One region of the Devosia lucknowensis genome, then DNA from elsewhere that is predicted to be linked to it. Evidence: predicted binding sites of a transcription regulator. Region 1 holds the regulator's gene; each other region holds the start of a gene.
The links. The regulator LexA, encoded in region 1, represses DNA repair genes until DNA is damaged. The targets are predictions, from matches to a motif close to TGTTCNNNNTGTGTTCNG.

Region 1 (4,167 bases):
GCCCGGATCAGCGGAGAAGCCGCGACCATTGCGGCGATCCTGGGGGGTGCGCTCAAAAAAGGCGACGCGCTTGCGGTGGCGCGAGTCGCCGGCATCATGGCCGCCAAGAAGACCAGCGAGTTCATTCCGCTGTGCCATACGATTGCGCTGACCAAGGTGAGTGTCGACATCGTTGGCGATGGCGAGACTGCTATCCTGGTGTTGGCGGCGGCCGAGACGACCGGGCAGACGGGCGTCGAAATGGAAGCGCTGGTGGCAGCGTCCACCGCGGCGCTGACGCTCTACGACATGGCCAAGGCGATGGACCGCGCGATGGTGGTTTCCGACATCTGCCTGGTGGAAAAATCGGGCGGGAAATCCGGCGACTTCAGGCGCGACGCATGAGCCTGCTCCCGGTCGAAGCCGCACTCGAAGCCATTCTTTCCCATATTCCGCCCGTCGTGATCGAGCACGTGCCGCTGAAGGAAGCGGTCGGGAGGGTGCTTGCGCAGGACCTCGTGGCCAGCCACGACCAGCCTCCGTTCGACGCCAGTGCCATGGACGGCTATGCAGTGCGGGCCACCGACGTATGCGACGATGCCGTGCTCAAGGTGATCGGGACGTCGCAGGCGGGCTCGGGTTACAGTGGCACGGTGGGCCCCGGGGAGGCGGTGCGCATCTTCACGGGCGCGCCAGTGCCTCGTGGCGCCGATACCGTCATCATGCAGGAAGAGGCGGTGCGCGACGGCGATCGGGTCCGGTTCACAGCCCCTGCCCGGCCGGGTCACAGTGTCCGCCTGAAAGGGAACGATTTTGCCGTCGGCCAGGTACTGGTGGCGGCGGGCACACGGCTGACGCCGATGCAGATCGCAGTGGCGGCGGCTGCGAATGCGGCCTCGCTGGCCGTCGCGCGGCGGCCGCGGATCGCGCTCCTCGCGACGGGCGACGAACTGGTGCTGCCCGGCAACCGGCTCGAGCCGGACCAGATCGTCGCATCGAACAGTTTCGGTCTTGCTGCGATGCTGCAGCCCTATGCCGAACGCATTGTGGATCACGGCATCGCCTCGGACGACCGCGTCGTCCTGCGGTCACGCCTCGAGGCAGCATTCGCGGATGCGCCCGATATCCTCATCACTACCGGCGGCGCCTCGGTGGGCGAGCATGACCTGGTGCAGGACGTGCTCAAGGACCTGGGCGTTTCGCTGGATTTCTGGCGCATCAACATGCGGCCGGGCAAGCCGCTGATGTTCGGCACGCGCGACAAGACGCTGGTATTCGGCCTCCCCGGCAATCCGGTTTCGGCCATGGTGACAGCGACAGCGTTCATCAAGCCGGCATTGCGCGCGTGGCTCGGTCACTCGGCCGCGGCGGACTGGAGGTTGCCCCTCGCCTCGCCCACGCCTGCCAACACCGCCCGACGCCATTTCATGCGCGCGCGGCTGGTGCAGTCCCCGTTCGGGCCCGCCGCAGAGCCGATCGCGCAGACCGATAGCGGCCATACATCGTCCCTCGCGGCCGCGGACCTCCTCATCGTGCAGCCGGAGCATGATCCGGGCCAGCCCACAGGCGCTGTCGTCGCCGCCATTCCGATCGACGCCTTCTGAACTCCGTCGGGACCGCGCGCCAGTTTGTCGGCTCCCAAAAAAATCCTCCGCCACCGCGGGCATTGCAGAACATAAATGGAACATGTATTGTCGTTCCGTCTATGTTCCGATTCTGGGGTCAACGGGCCAATGCTCACACGCAAACAACATGAGTTGCTGATGTTCATCCATGAACGGATGAAGGAAAGCGGCATTCCCCCGAGCTTCGACGAGATGAAGGACGCGCTGGACCTGGCGTCGAAGTCCGGCATCCACCGCCTTATCACCGCGCTGGAGGAGCGCGGCTTCATCCGCCGCCTGCCGAACCGCGCGCGGGCCCTCGAAGTGGTGAAGCTGCCGGATTCGATGAACCCGTCGCTGGGTGGCCGCAAGGCGCGGTTCGAGCCTTCGGTGATCGAGGGGAGCCTGGGCAAGGTCAGCGCAACTCCGGTACGCGGCATCGCCACGGAAGAATATGCGCGGCCGGTGTCTATTCCCGTCATGGGCCGTATTGCCGCTGGCACGCCGATCTCGGCGATCGAACAGCATACGCATACGATCCAGGTGCCGCCCGAAATGCTGGGGGCGGGCGATCACTATGCGCTCGAAGTGCGAGGTGACTCGATGATCGAAGCCGGCATTTTCGATGGCGATACTGTCGTCATCAAGAAGCAGGAAACAGCCGGCACCGGCGAGATTGTCGTAGCGCTCGTCGATGATGAGGAAGCAACGCTGAAGCGACTTCGCCGCAAGGGCGATACCGTGGCGCTCGAGGCGGCAAATCCGGCATATGAGACGCGGATCTTCCCCCCTGACCGCGTGAAGGTGCAGGGCCGGCTGGTTGGGCTTCTCAGGAAGTACTGATATCTCGGCGGCACGCGGACGATCCTCATGTCGGAGGACGTGGCAAGTTCGCGCCTTGGCGGGACGAGCAGGTATCCGGGCTGACGCTGGCGTCGCCCGGATGGTGTGAAGCGGTAAATCGGGGCCGTTCGTGTCCCGACTTGCGTCATTGCCGGGCTTGTCCCGGCAATCCCCATTCACCGCGGCATAGAGCACCGGGACACGTCCAGTGGTGGCGATGAGGGACAGTTCAGTCTCTGAACGAGTTCACCCCGCGGATTCCCAAGCGATCTCGCGATATGGATCCCACGCTTGCTTGTGGCGCTGACTGTCGCGGGTGCATGGCATGGACTACCGACTTACGTATGGCGGTGGCGATGTGGGACCGTTCTAGATCGGTGCGAGTTCACCCCGTGGGTTCCAAGCGACCTCGCGGTATGGCTTGCGCCGGGAGCCGTGTCCGGTCAGGGCCACCGAGTGAACTTGCGAGGAGCAGCGTTCAATCTGGAAGCGTGCTGCGGGCTTTCAGGTAAACGCCGACGGCGCTCAGCGCGAAGGCGAATGCCCGTCCGCAAGGCGACAGTCGGCATGGCCGAAAAGAAGCAGGTTCCGCGATGTGTCACGAGAGACGTGGTCGGTGAGTTTGGCGTCGGATCTGGCAACGAAGCGGCAGGCTGCTTGAAGCTGGAACGGCTTGGGGTCTGCGTTTTGCGCCGCCGCAACTTCGTGTCCTGGCCTTTTCGGGCGTATCGTGGTCATCGCCATTGAGGACGATGTTGCCGGTGGTGTTGGTGCCGTCGCCGATGGTGATCGTGGCAGTCGCGGCATTGGTACCCGCGTCAGCAAGATCCCCGAAGCCCGTGGTGGTCGCATCGAACGTGCCGCCACTGGTTCCATCGTCATAAACCCAGCCGCCCGCAAAGTTGATTTCAGAATTCGGGCCAGTCGAGGTGGACTGAAGTTTGATCTCGGTGCCGTTGTCGGTCAGCGAGAAGCTTGTGGCGTCGAACCCGACTGCCACGATTGCAGCCTGCATGGCCGCGCGGAATTCACCGATGGTGTCGAGATCGCCGTCATTGCTGGTGGATGCGGCATCGGCAATCGTCTTGTTCATGATGACCTGCCTGGTCGAGCCGTCAATGGTGAGATTGAAGGTGATGCTGTCGCCAGGCGATTTTTTTTGGGGTCAGCCGCGGTTGTTTCTCTGAGACATGCGCGAGACATGCCCAATGGTGACGTCAGCAGAATGCGCGGAACCGTAGTGCGATTGACCGATTGCTGCCTTGCGACAGCATCTTTGGAACCACCGGCCTGAGTGGGAGGACGCTCTACTTTCGGGGCACTAAAGCGTGTCTCAGGAACGCTCGCTTGGTTGCGGCATTCATCCATCATGGAGGAACGCGCAATGACTTCTGGTCCGCTCAGGCTCGGGTTTCCGGTCAAGGTGCTCGGCAATCCGGCCCTCAAGAGCAACGACGCCAGACGCGCGCAGTCTAACCCGCATCTGCGGGTATCGCTCGGATACCTCGCCGAAATATTCGACTATCTGGCCAAGCACGAGATCGGCATGTACCGGATGTCGTCGGACCTGGCACCCTACGCGACCCACCCCGACATGCCGCAATTCCACTCGATGGTGAACGATTGCGCTGCCGACCTCGCCGCCTTGGGGCTGAGGGCGCGGGAGCAGGGATTGCGGCTCTCGTTCCACCCGAGCCAGTTCATCGTGCTCAACAGCCCCGACCCGGAACTGGTGCGCAAA
Region 2 (4,167 bases), 530 kb from region 1:
GCTCAAGGACGTCGACGCCTTCGCCACCATGTTTCTCAACTACGACCTCCTGGCCAAGCGCTGGGTTCCGTACGCCTATATCTACGCCTATGCCGAAGGCCTGGCCGGCGTGTTGATGGTGTCGGGCGCCCTCATGTTCGTCTCGATCCCTGTCGCGCTCTTCATCGGCACGGTCGGCGCCGCCTCGGTGTTCAAGGCGGTCTATATCGACAAGCGCGAACTCAAGTGCGCATGCGTCGGAGGCGACAGCAAGGTGCCGCTCGGCTTCGTGTCTCTGACCGAGAACTTGATGATGGTCGCCATGGCCGTCTGGATGCTGCTCAAGCCCGCCGGCATGGCCATGGGCATCGGACACTGAGGAGAACGACATGACCGACCACGCGCACCACGGGCACGAAGCCCACGACAACCGATCAATGTCGCCCGGCCATAGCGGACACGGGCGGCCCTACTTGATGTTCTGGATCAACATGGTCCTGGGCCTGATCGTCATGTACGTCGTCATGTTCTCCATGATCGACGGCTGGCACGACTACCGGAACAACCTCAACATGTTCTACATGGCCGTCACCATGTGGGCGCCCATGGGCATCTTCATGCTGGCCACCATGCCCGGCATGTTCCCGAACAAGCGCATGAACGTCGTCCTCTACGTCGCGTTAATCTTGCTGACGGTGCTGTCGTTTTGGGGCACGCGAGCCCAGGCCCTCATCGACGACCGCCAGTTCGTCGACAGCATGATCCCGCACCATTCCGGGGCCATCCTCATGTGCCGCGAAGCGGACCTCGAGGACGCCGAACTGGTAGCCTTGTGCGGCGAGATCATCGAAGCGCAGCGTCGCGAGATCGAGCAGATGCAGGCAATCGGCGATCGTTTAAATTAATTCAGTCTTTTCAAAGATGTCTCTCCGGCCGACTTGATCGTTGGCCAGGCGTGCTGCCCTAGTTAGCTGATGAAGAAATCGGTCATGTGGTATCCCTGCGTCCGCTCGGTTGAATCGACGGCTCACTATCCGAGCCTGGCCGGGATGGCGCAAGCGCCGCGACCATCAATGGCATAGAGGCAGCTCGTCCCATCGCGTCGTGTAGCGGGGCGAACGCTTTTCGAACTTCGTTGAGAAAGCGGATTGGCTCGCCAAGCCGACCGCCGCCGGCACCACGGTTGCGCGCCCCCATCTCAGATTGGCCTTGTCCATCGCCGCCATGACCTTCGCTGCCTTGGCGTGGTCGAGATTGTCGAATAGGGACCGCTGGGACAATTCCGGCGGGACGAGGTCCTGCGTGATGATGCCCGCCTTGGAATACCGGAAACCGGACTTCCAAAGGCCATCCACCGCGCGCTTGGCGGCACGGATCAAAGCCATCGTATCGTTGGTAGCCTCGGGCAGGTCGATGGTCATGCTGACGTTGCGCCGCGGCTCGCCGTCCGCGAACTGACTGGTATGCATGAACACCGTCACATGGTTCGTCGCCAATCCATGTTGGCGGAGCTTCTCGCCCAACCTGGCGGCATAACCCGCGACGGCCTGCTCCATGGCCGGTTTGGTGGTTACCCGCTGGCCGAAGCTACGGGTAACGGCGCAACCCTGCCGCTGCGGCGCTACCGACTCCAACTCCATGCATGGCCGACCATTCAGCTCGTGGACGATCTTCTCCCCGACCACGGTCATAAGTGCCCGCGCGCGCTTGGGCTCCAGGTCGCGCAGCTGTCCGGCGAACTCGATACCTTCGGTTGCAAGCTTGGCTAGGCTGGCCCGACCGATCCCCCACACGTCGCCGACCGGGAAGTCGGCCATGACCCGTTGCTGCTCGCGAGGATCCGTCAGGTCCAGCACGCCGGAAGAAAGCGTCTTGGCGGACTTGTTCGCAAGCTTGGCCAGGGTCTTCGTCGGTCCGATCCCGACGCATGTCGGAATGCCCGTCCACTGTTTGGTGGTTGAGCGTAGATCGCTGGCCCATTGGGCTCTCTTGGCGACCGGAATGTCATCCACGTCCAAGAAGGTCTCGTCGATGGAGTAGACTTCCGTGGCGGGCGAGAAGCGGCCGTAGATATCGTTCATGCGCCGGCTCATGTCGCCGTACAAGGCGTAGTTCGAGGACAGCGCCGCGACACCGTTCAATTCGCAGAGCTCTTTGATCTGGAAGTAAGGGTGCCCCATCTTGATCCCGAGCGCCTTCGCCTCCGCGGTGCGGGCCACGGCACAACCATCGTTGTTGCTCAAGACGATGACCGGGCGCCGTTCCAGCTTAGGGTCGAAAACGCGTTCGCAGCTGCAATAGAACGAGTTGCCGTCGCTCAGCGCGAAAGCGGTCATTTGTGCAGGTCGCGGATCGTCGCCGTCACCACGCCCCAGATCGTGATTTCGGTACCCTCGTCCACGGTGAATGGGGGTAGCTTGGCGTTCTCGTTATGGAGCACCAACGTTTTCCCGCGTCGGTTAATGCGCTTCAAGGTTGGCGAATTATCGATGATGGCCAGGACGATCGAGCGGTGGCGAGCAGCGATGCTACGATCCACCACCACGACGTCGCCCGGGAAAATGCGGACGTCGATCATGCAGTCCCCAGCGACCCTCCACAAAAATGTCGAGGTGGGATTGCTGATCAGAACCTCGTTGAGGTCGACGGACTTTTCGATGAAATCGTCGGCCGGGCTGGGAAATCCGGCATGCACGGTCTGCCCGACGAAACGGACGTGCACCGGCCTGAATGACACCAAGGGCACCGGCATGCCGTTCGGCAAGGAGATGTCGTCGATATGCATGTCCGCTCCTGGAATATCCTGCGAGGAAGCATTCCGGAGCGACGAAAACAAAACAAGAACGAATTTCGGCGATCGGTCGATTATTACGCTGGGCAGATTGTCGCTGATACTTCTGGCAGGACCACCGCGTCGGGGATATCAGAAGAAGCCGCTGCCGGGCTCCAGTTCCCAAAACCAGCCTGGCTCCCAATCGCCATCGCTCTCCTCGGGAGCTTCGAGGGGCCGTTGGATAGGGTTTGCATCGAGGCCCCCGGTCAAGTTAAGCGATGGTTCGCCAGGTTGGCGGACGTGTTCAAGAGTGCTGGCGAAGTCCGCCGGCGCGCCCGCGATCAAGGTGCGTAGGTCAACCTCGCCGTCGGCTTCGTTCCGCAGCTCGGCCGTCGCTGGATGCACTTGGAACTTACCGGCAGGAGTAAGCAGAACGAAAAGCGGTCCGAGGGAGACATAGCGGTCGAAACCGTTGCATTCTCTGGCGGCGGTGCACCATCGGGTACCCATGCCCCACCAGGTTGCGGCCGCTCTCGAATGGAGCTGGATGACGGCCCACCGACCGTCCCGATAGAGAGCAGTGCTTTCTCGATAAGCCTGCTCGCGGGCAGCCTTCCTGAGCCCTGTCGTCGATGCCTTGTCTAGGGTGAATTCGCACATGGCGAGTTCGTCCAAGGTTTTGAAAGAAGAGATGTCCCTCCGATCCGTAGGCAAGAACTTGTGCAGGCGGTGGAAGTCTTCGAGAGCCAAGTGCAGTCGGCTCAAATCCTTGTGGCTAGGCACTACGAACCTACCGTGCGCCCTCCACTGGGATCGCCGCCATTTCAAGATCCAAGACAGGCTTCCGCTGTGCATCGAAAACAGCGGGAAGAGCCGCTCCTCCCGCTCGACGAACAGGTATGGATCTAGCCGTTGCGATCTCGCGAAGTCCCACGCGCACTGGAGGTGAGCGTTTAAGAGAAAGTCCGATCGTCGAAGTGCTGGCGACTTTCTCATCTGCTTCCTTCTTTAATCCTACCGGCTTCGGCAGCAGGGGCAGCGACGCCCTGCGCCGAGAACCATTCGTCGAGGCAACGCCACCCTGGAAACGGTCCCGGAATGACATATTGACGTCGAATCGACAACAACGTGCCCAAACTGCTGGCGAGTCGACGTCAATATGCACGTTTTCACGTCGAGTGGACATCAGCACCGGCCATTCCACGCAAGCCACATCTACTGGATGTCGATTGACGTCGACTCGACAACAAATATGCCAAACTGTTGTCGAGTCGCCAGCAGTCTGGTGTCATTGTTGTCGAGTCGACGTTAAAAGGTCGGTTCATGGCGGCGCACTACTCGGCTGGCGCAAATTGACGTCGAATCGACAACAACGGCTCAGGATTGACGTCGACTCGCCAGCAGTCTGGGCGAAT
Region 3 (4,167 bases), on a different contig from region 1:
CGTCGGGCTTGCCGGAGGTCCGCGGCTTATATGGACGCCGCTTTGGGTCGAAACGGATGATGCTCATGCCATCACCATAGCAAGTAAGCGTTTCCGGTTCATTTCGTCCTACGATGGCAATCGATCCTCACCGGCATTCCGGCAGTTCGTCCCATCGCGTCGTGTACCTGGGCGTCCGCATCTCGAACTTGGTCGAGAACGTCTCCCGCCTTATCCCCATCGCCGCCGGGAACACCGTTGCACGTCCCCAACGCTTGTTGGCGGCGTCTAGGGCCTGCATGACCTTGGTGGCCCGATCATGGTCGAGGCCGTCGAACAAAGCCTTCTGCGTTCCTGTCGGCGTCACCAGATCCTGGGTAATGATGCCGGCCTTGGCGTAGCGGTATCCGGACTTCCAGAGTTGGTCGACCGCGCTTCGGCTGGCCTTAAGCAGTGCCATGGTGTCGTTGGTCGCTTCCGGCAGCTGCACCGACATGGAGACGCTCCGCTGCGGCTCGTCATCGTCGAAACGACTGGTGTGCATGAAGACGGTGACCTGGTCGGTTGCGAGGCCATGGCGCCGCAGCTTCTCGCCCAGCCGGGTGGCGTAGCCAGCGACCGCCTGCTCCATCTCCTGCTTGCGGGTCACGCGTTGGCCGAAAGAGCGGGTTACGGCGCAGCCCTGACGCACGGGAGCCACCGTCTCCAGCGGCATGCAGGAGCGCCCGTTGAGTTCGTGCACCAGGCGCTCGCCGACGACGGTCATCAGTTGCCGAGCCTGCCGCGGCTCGAGGTCCCGCACCTGGCCTGCGAACTGGATGCCCATGGCAGCCAGCTTGGCCTGGTTGGCGGGTCCGATGCCCCAGACGTCGCCGATTGGGAAGTCGGCCATGAGGCGGGCCCGCTCCGTGGGTTCACTCAGGTCGAGGACGCCTTCGGGCAACTTCTTGGCGGCCTTGTTGGCGAGCTTGGCTAAGGTCTTGGTCGGGCCGATGCCGACGCAGGTGGGAATTCCCGACCACTGCTTGACCGTGGAACGCAGGTCCTTCGCCCAAGCGGTGCGGTCCTTCACCTCAAGTCGGCTGACGTCGATGAAGCTCTCGTCGATGGAATATATCTCCACGTCCGGGCTGAAGCGGTCGTAGATTTGGTTGAGGCGCCGGCTCATGTCGCCGTAGAGCGCGTAGTTGGAGGACAGGGCCACCACGCCCTCCCGCCGGCACAGGTCCTTGATCTGGAAATACGGATGGCCCATCCGGATCCCAAGCGCCTTGGCCTCGTTGGTGCGGGCTACGGCGCAGCCATCGTTGTTGCTGAGGACGATGACAGGACGCTTTTCGAGCTTGGGGTCGAACACCCTCTCGCAAGAGCAGTAGAAGCTGTTGCCGTCGACCAGGGCGAAGGCGGTCACTTATTGAGATCGCGGATGGTGGCAGTCACCACGCCCCAGACCGACACTTCGGTGCCATCCGATACCAAGAACGGCGGCAGCTTGGCGTTCTCGTTCTGCAGTACGAAGGTGCCGCCGCGCCGGTTCAGGCGCTTGAGGGTGGGTTCACCGTCGACAATCGCCAACACGATCGACCGGTGTTTCGGCGAAATCGAACGGTCGACGATCACCACGTCCCCGGGGAATATCTTGACGTCCACCATGCAGTCCCCGACCACCCGCCACAGGAAGGTTGCGGTCGGGTTCTGGACCAGCACCTGGTTCAGATCGATCATGTCCTCGATGAAGTCGTCCGCCGGCGACGGGAAACCTGCGTGGACGGTCCGACCGACAAGGGGAACGCTCAGCTGGAACAGCGAGGAGAGCGGTACCGGCATGCGGTGGTCGGCGATGGCGGCGTTGAGGGGCATGTCTTCTCCGGCGTCGATTCCTGAAAGGATCGTCGACGTTACCGAACAAAACAAGAACTGTTTTCATCGGCGTCGGGGCGAACCTGTAGGTCGCGCGCACTGGATAGCCCAACGGCTGAATGATCGCCGTTCGAGGCAACGGGCATCGACCCATAAAATCTTGGTGTCGACCCAGGTCCGATTTGGCCCGAATGGCAAATCATACGTCTAAGCGTACGTATCGCTTACCGTATGAAGGAGGATCCAACGTAAGCACGTCTGGGATCGATGGATCCGCCATCCTTAGCAACCCGTAGCCTATTCCTGCCAAGCCTGTCATAAGGCCAGGCCTAAATAGATGGGGCGCATTGGACGAAAATCGCTGCCAGACCATGCAGTCTACTTGAGGTCTCCCGCCCAAGTTCATCGCGCTAGCGGCAATGCCGATGTTTGTGACTCCCATACTACCGTGGCAAAGTCCCGGTTCCTGCATATGGTCCAATTGGAGGAGTTCGGTGGCGACGAGAGCCTTGAGCGCACCATCAACTAAATCCTCGGAGTTGTTCACTTGAGCTGCCGCAATCCGGCAAAGGGCGATCCCTGGAGCGCCGTGACACCATGTTGCTTGATCACGATGTAAATCGTCATCGGGATCAGTCCAGCGGTCACTAGACGTAATATTGAGTTCGGTCGATATTACCGCGTGGACAAGCTCTTGAGGCATTAACTCCGGCAGCACCGATGAAAGGCGCGCCGAGGCGAGCATAACACCGCTCCAGCCATGCGCTGCGCCACGCGAGAATGGGAGTTTCGAACCGACCTGTGTATTCTCCATATCCTCGATAGCGTTACGGAGATGCCTTGCCGTTGCTTGGAGGAGACGCTCGCTTGCGGAAGACCTGCGGACTGCGTGCAGCGACAGTCCAGCCAACACCAAACCGGCCGTACCCGAAACTAGGTCGGCGGTGACCCTGGTATCATCCAAGCGCAGCGTGATTTCTTCCGCTGCCTGCTCGGCCTGTTCGATAAGGTTGTCGTCGCCCAACAGGCGGGCGAGATGCGGCAGTGAATATACCACGCCGCCCAACCCATCAAAGACCCCCAACCCTGACTGTTCGAATGTACGGCTTCGGGTTTCACGAAGCGCCATGTGGGCCAGCGTCGCAAAGCGACCGTCCCCTGTTGCTGCATCCAGTTGGCCTAGGAACAAAGCGATGCCGAGAAGCCCGTCGTAAAGACTTCCCTGAACTGGTCCGATGGCGTTGCTTGCTCCATCGTCCCCTGGTGAGAGTTGCAACCAACTGGCTGCATCGGAGGTCGTGATCGCCTCCGAAATCAGTTGTTCACCGATTAGCTTAGCTTCATCCACCGCGCGCGATCGCTGTACTACGTCGATGATGGTGCTGGGCTGGATGCCGAATGTTGCCCGGATGAGACCAAGCTGACGTTCAAGATCGTTATCACCCATGCCCTTTAGCCGCTCAGCAGCGGCGTTTCTTCCGGAGCGCGCGAACCTAAAGCGTGTTGGGCCGAATCCGATAGATGAACTGGCTCCCCGAACGCTGAAGTAGGGTATGTCCGCGGCGCGCAGTTGTCGCAATTCGAAGGGCGCGGCAGCGAGCCGAAGTGCATCCGGAGCATTGGTCCATGATGCTGCAAGAATACGGTCGGCTTGAATGGCGTCGTGGAGCGCGGATGGATGGGTGCTCTCTCGAAGCATATCTGCGTAGTAAGCGGTCGGTCTCAGCACCAACCGGACAGCCTGTCCTCCGAGCTGATCCAGGATACCTCCCGCAGCCGCCAATGGTTGACGGATCCTTTGGAGCGCGGAATAGCCATCCGAATATCCAGCTTCGATCTCAGCCACATAATCGATGGCTGGTACTCGGACCGTCCCTCGGCGGGGCAGGCTGGCCACGTCACCGAGTTGCCAGGCGACACGTTCGACTCTCGCTTCGGGCAGACCCGCGTCCACCAGCGCGAGGGTCATGAGTTGGGTATTCTGTCCCGGAGCGGCGGCCAAGGCGCCAAGCTCCTTTCCATCGATAGAGGGCAGCATGCCGACGCCGAGCACGGAGCTATCTCTAACGGTTTCAGCTGCCGCGGATGCGGATCGGTCAGCGGCTTTGAATTGAGGTGCCAGCAGGGTCTCCAGATCGACCACGATGGGCTGTTCCCCGGCGGCTATGAGATTCTCGAAGTGGCAGTCGCTGCCGCCCATGACATGTAGGGCCGCGAGAAGAGAACCTGCGCGCCGGAAGTATCTGGATACCGCAGCGTCGCTTCGGCAGGAGTTGCAACGAACATGCTCCATCCAGCCGTAACTCGTGCGATTTATGACACATACGG

Region 2: a site for LexA is predicted at 2,808-2,825, ahead of CCK88_RS07690 (LexA family protein). Genes of this name have one in related genera too.
Region 3: a site for LexA is predicted at 1,881-1,898, ahead of CCK88_RS12580 (LexA family protein). Genes of this name have one in related genera too.

Annotation. Positions count from the first base shown of each region.
Region 1 is NZ_FXWK01000001.1:1,039,576-1,043,742, reverse strand. It holds gene moaC (cyclic pyranopterin monophosphate synthase MoaC) at 1-384, shown strand, start outside; gene CCK88_RS04910 (molybdopterin molybdotransferase MoeA) at 381-1,583, shown strand; gene lexA (transcriptional repressor LexA) at 1,713-2,426, shown strand; gene CCK88_RS04900 (hypothetical protein) at 3,025-3,519, opposite strand; gene uvsE (UV DNA damage repair endonuclease UvsE) at 3,811-4,167, shown strand, end outside.
Region 2 is NZ_FXWK01000001.1:1,572,283-1,576,449, reverse strand. It holds gene CCK88_RS07705 (MauE/DoxX family redox-associated membrane protein) at 1-358, shown strand, start outside; gene CCK88_RS07700 (DUF305 domain-containing protein) at 369-884, shown strand; gene CCK88_RS07695 (Y-family DNA polymerase) at 1,050-2,315, opposite strand; gene CCK88_RS07690 (LexA family protein) at 2,312-2,764, opposite strand; gene CCK88_RS07685 (hypothetical protein) at 2,903-3,502, opposite strand.
Region 3 is NZ_FXWK01000002.1:24,672-28,838, reverse strand. It holds gene CCK88_RS12590 (thermonuclease family protein) at 1-67, opposite strand, end outside; gene CCK88_RS12585 (Y-family DNA polymerase) at 128-1,390, opposite strand; gene CCK88_RS12580 (LexA family protein) at 1,387-1,839, opposite strand; gene lanM (type 2 lanthipeptide synthetase LanM) at 2,039-4,167, opposite strand, start outside.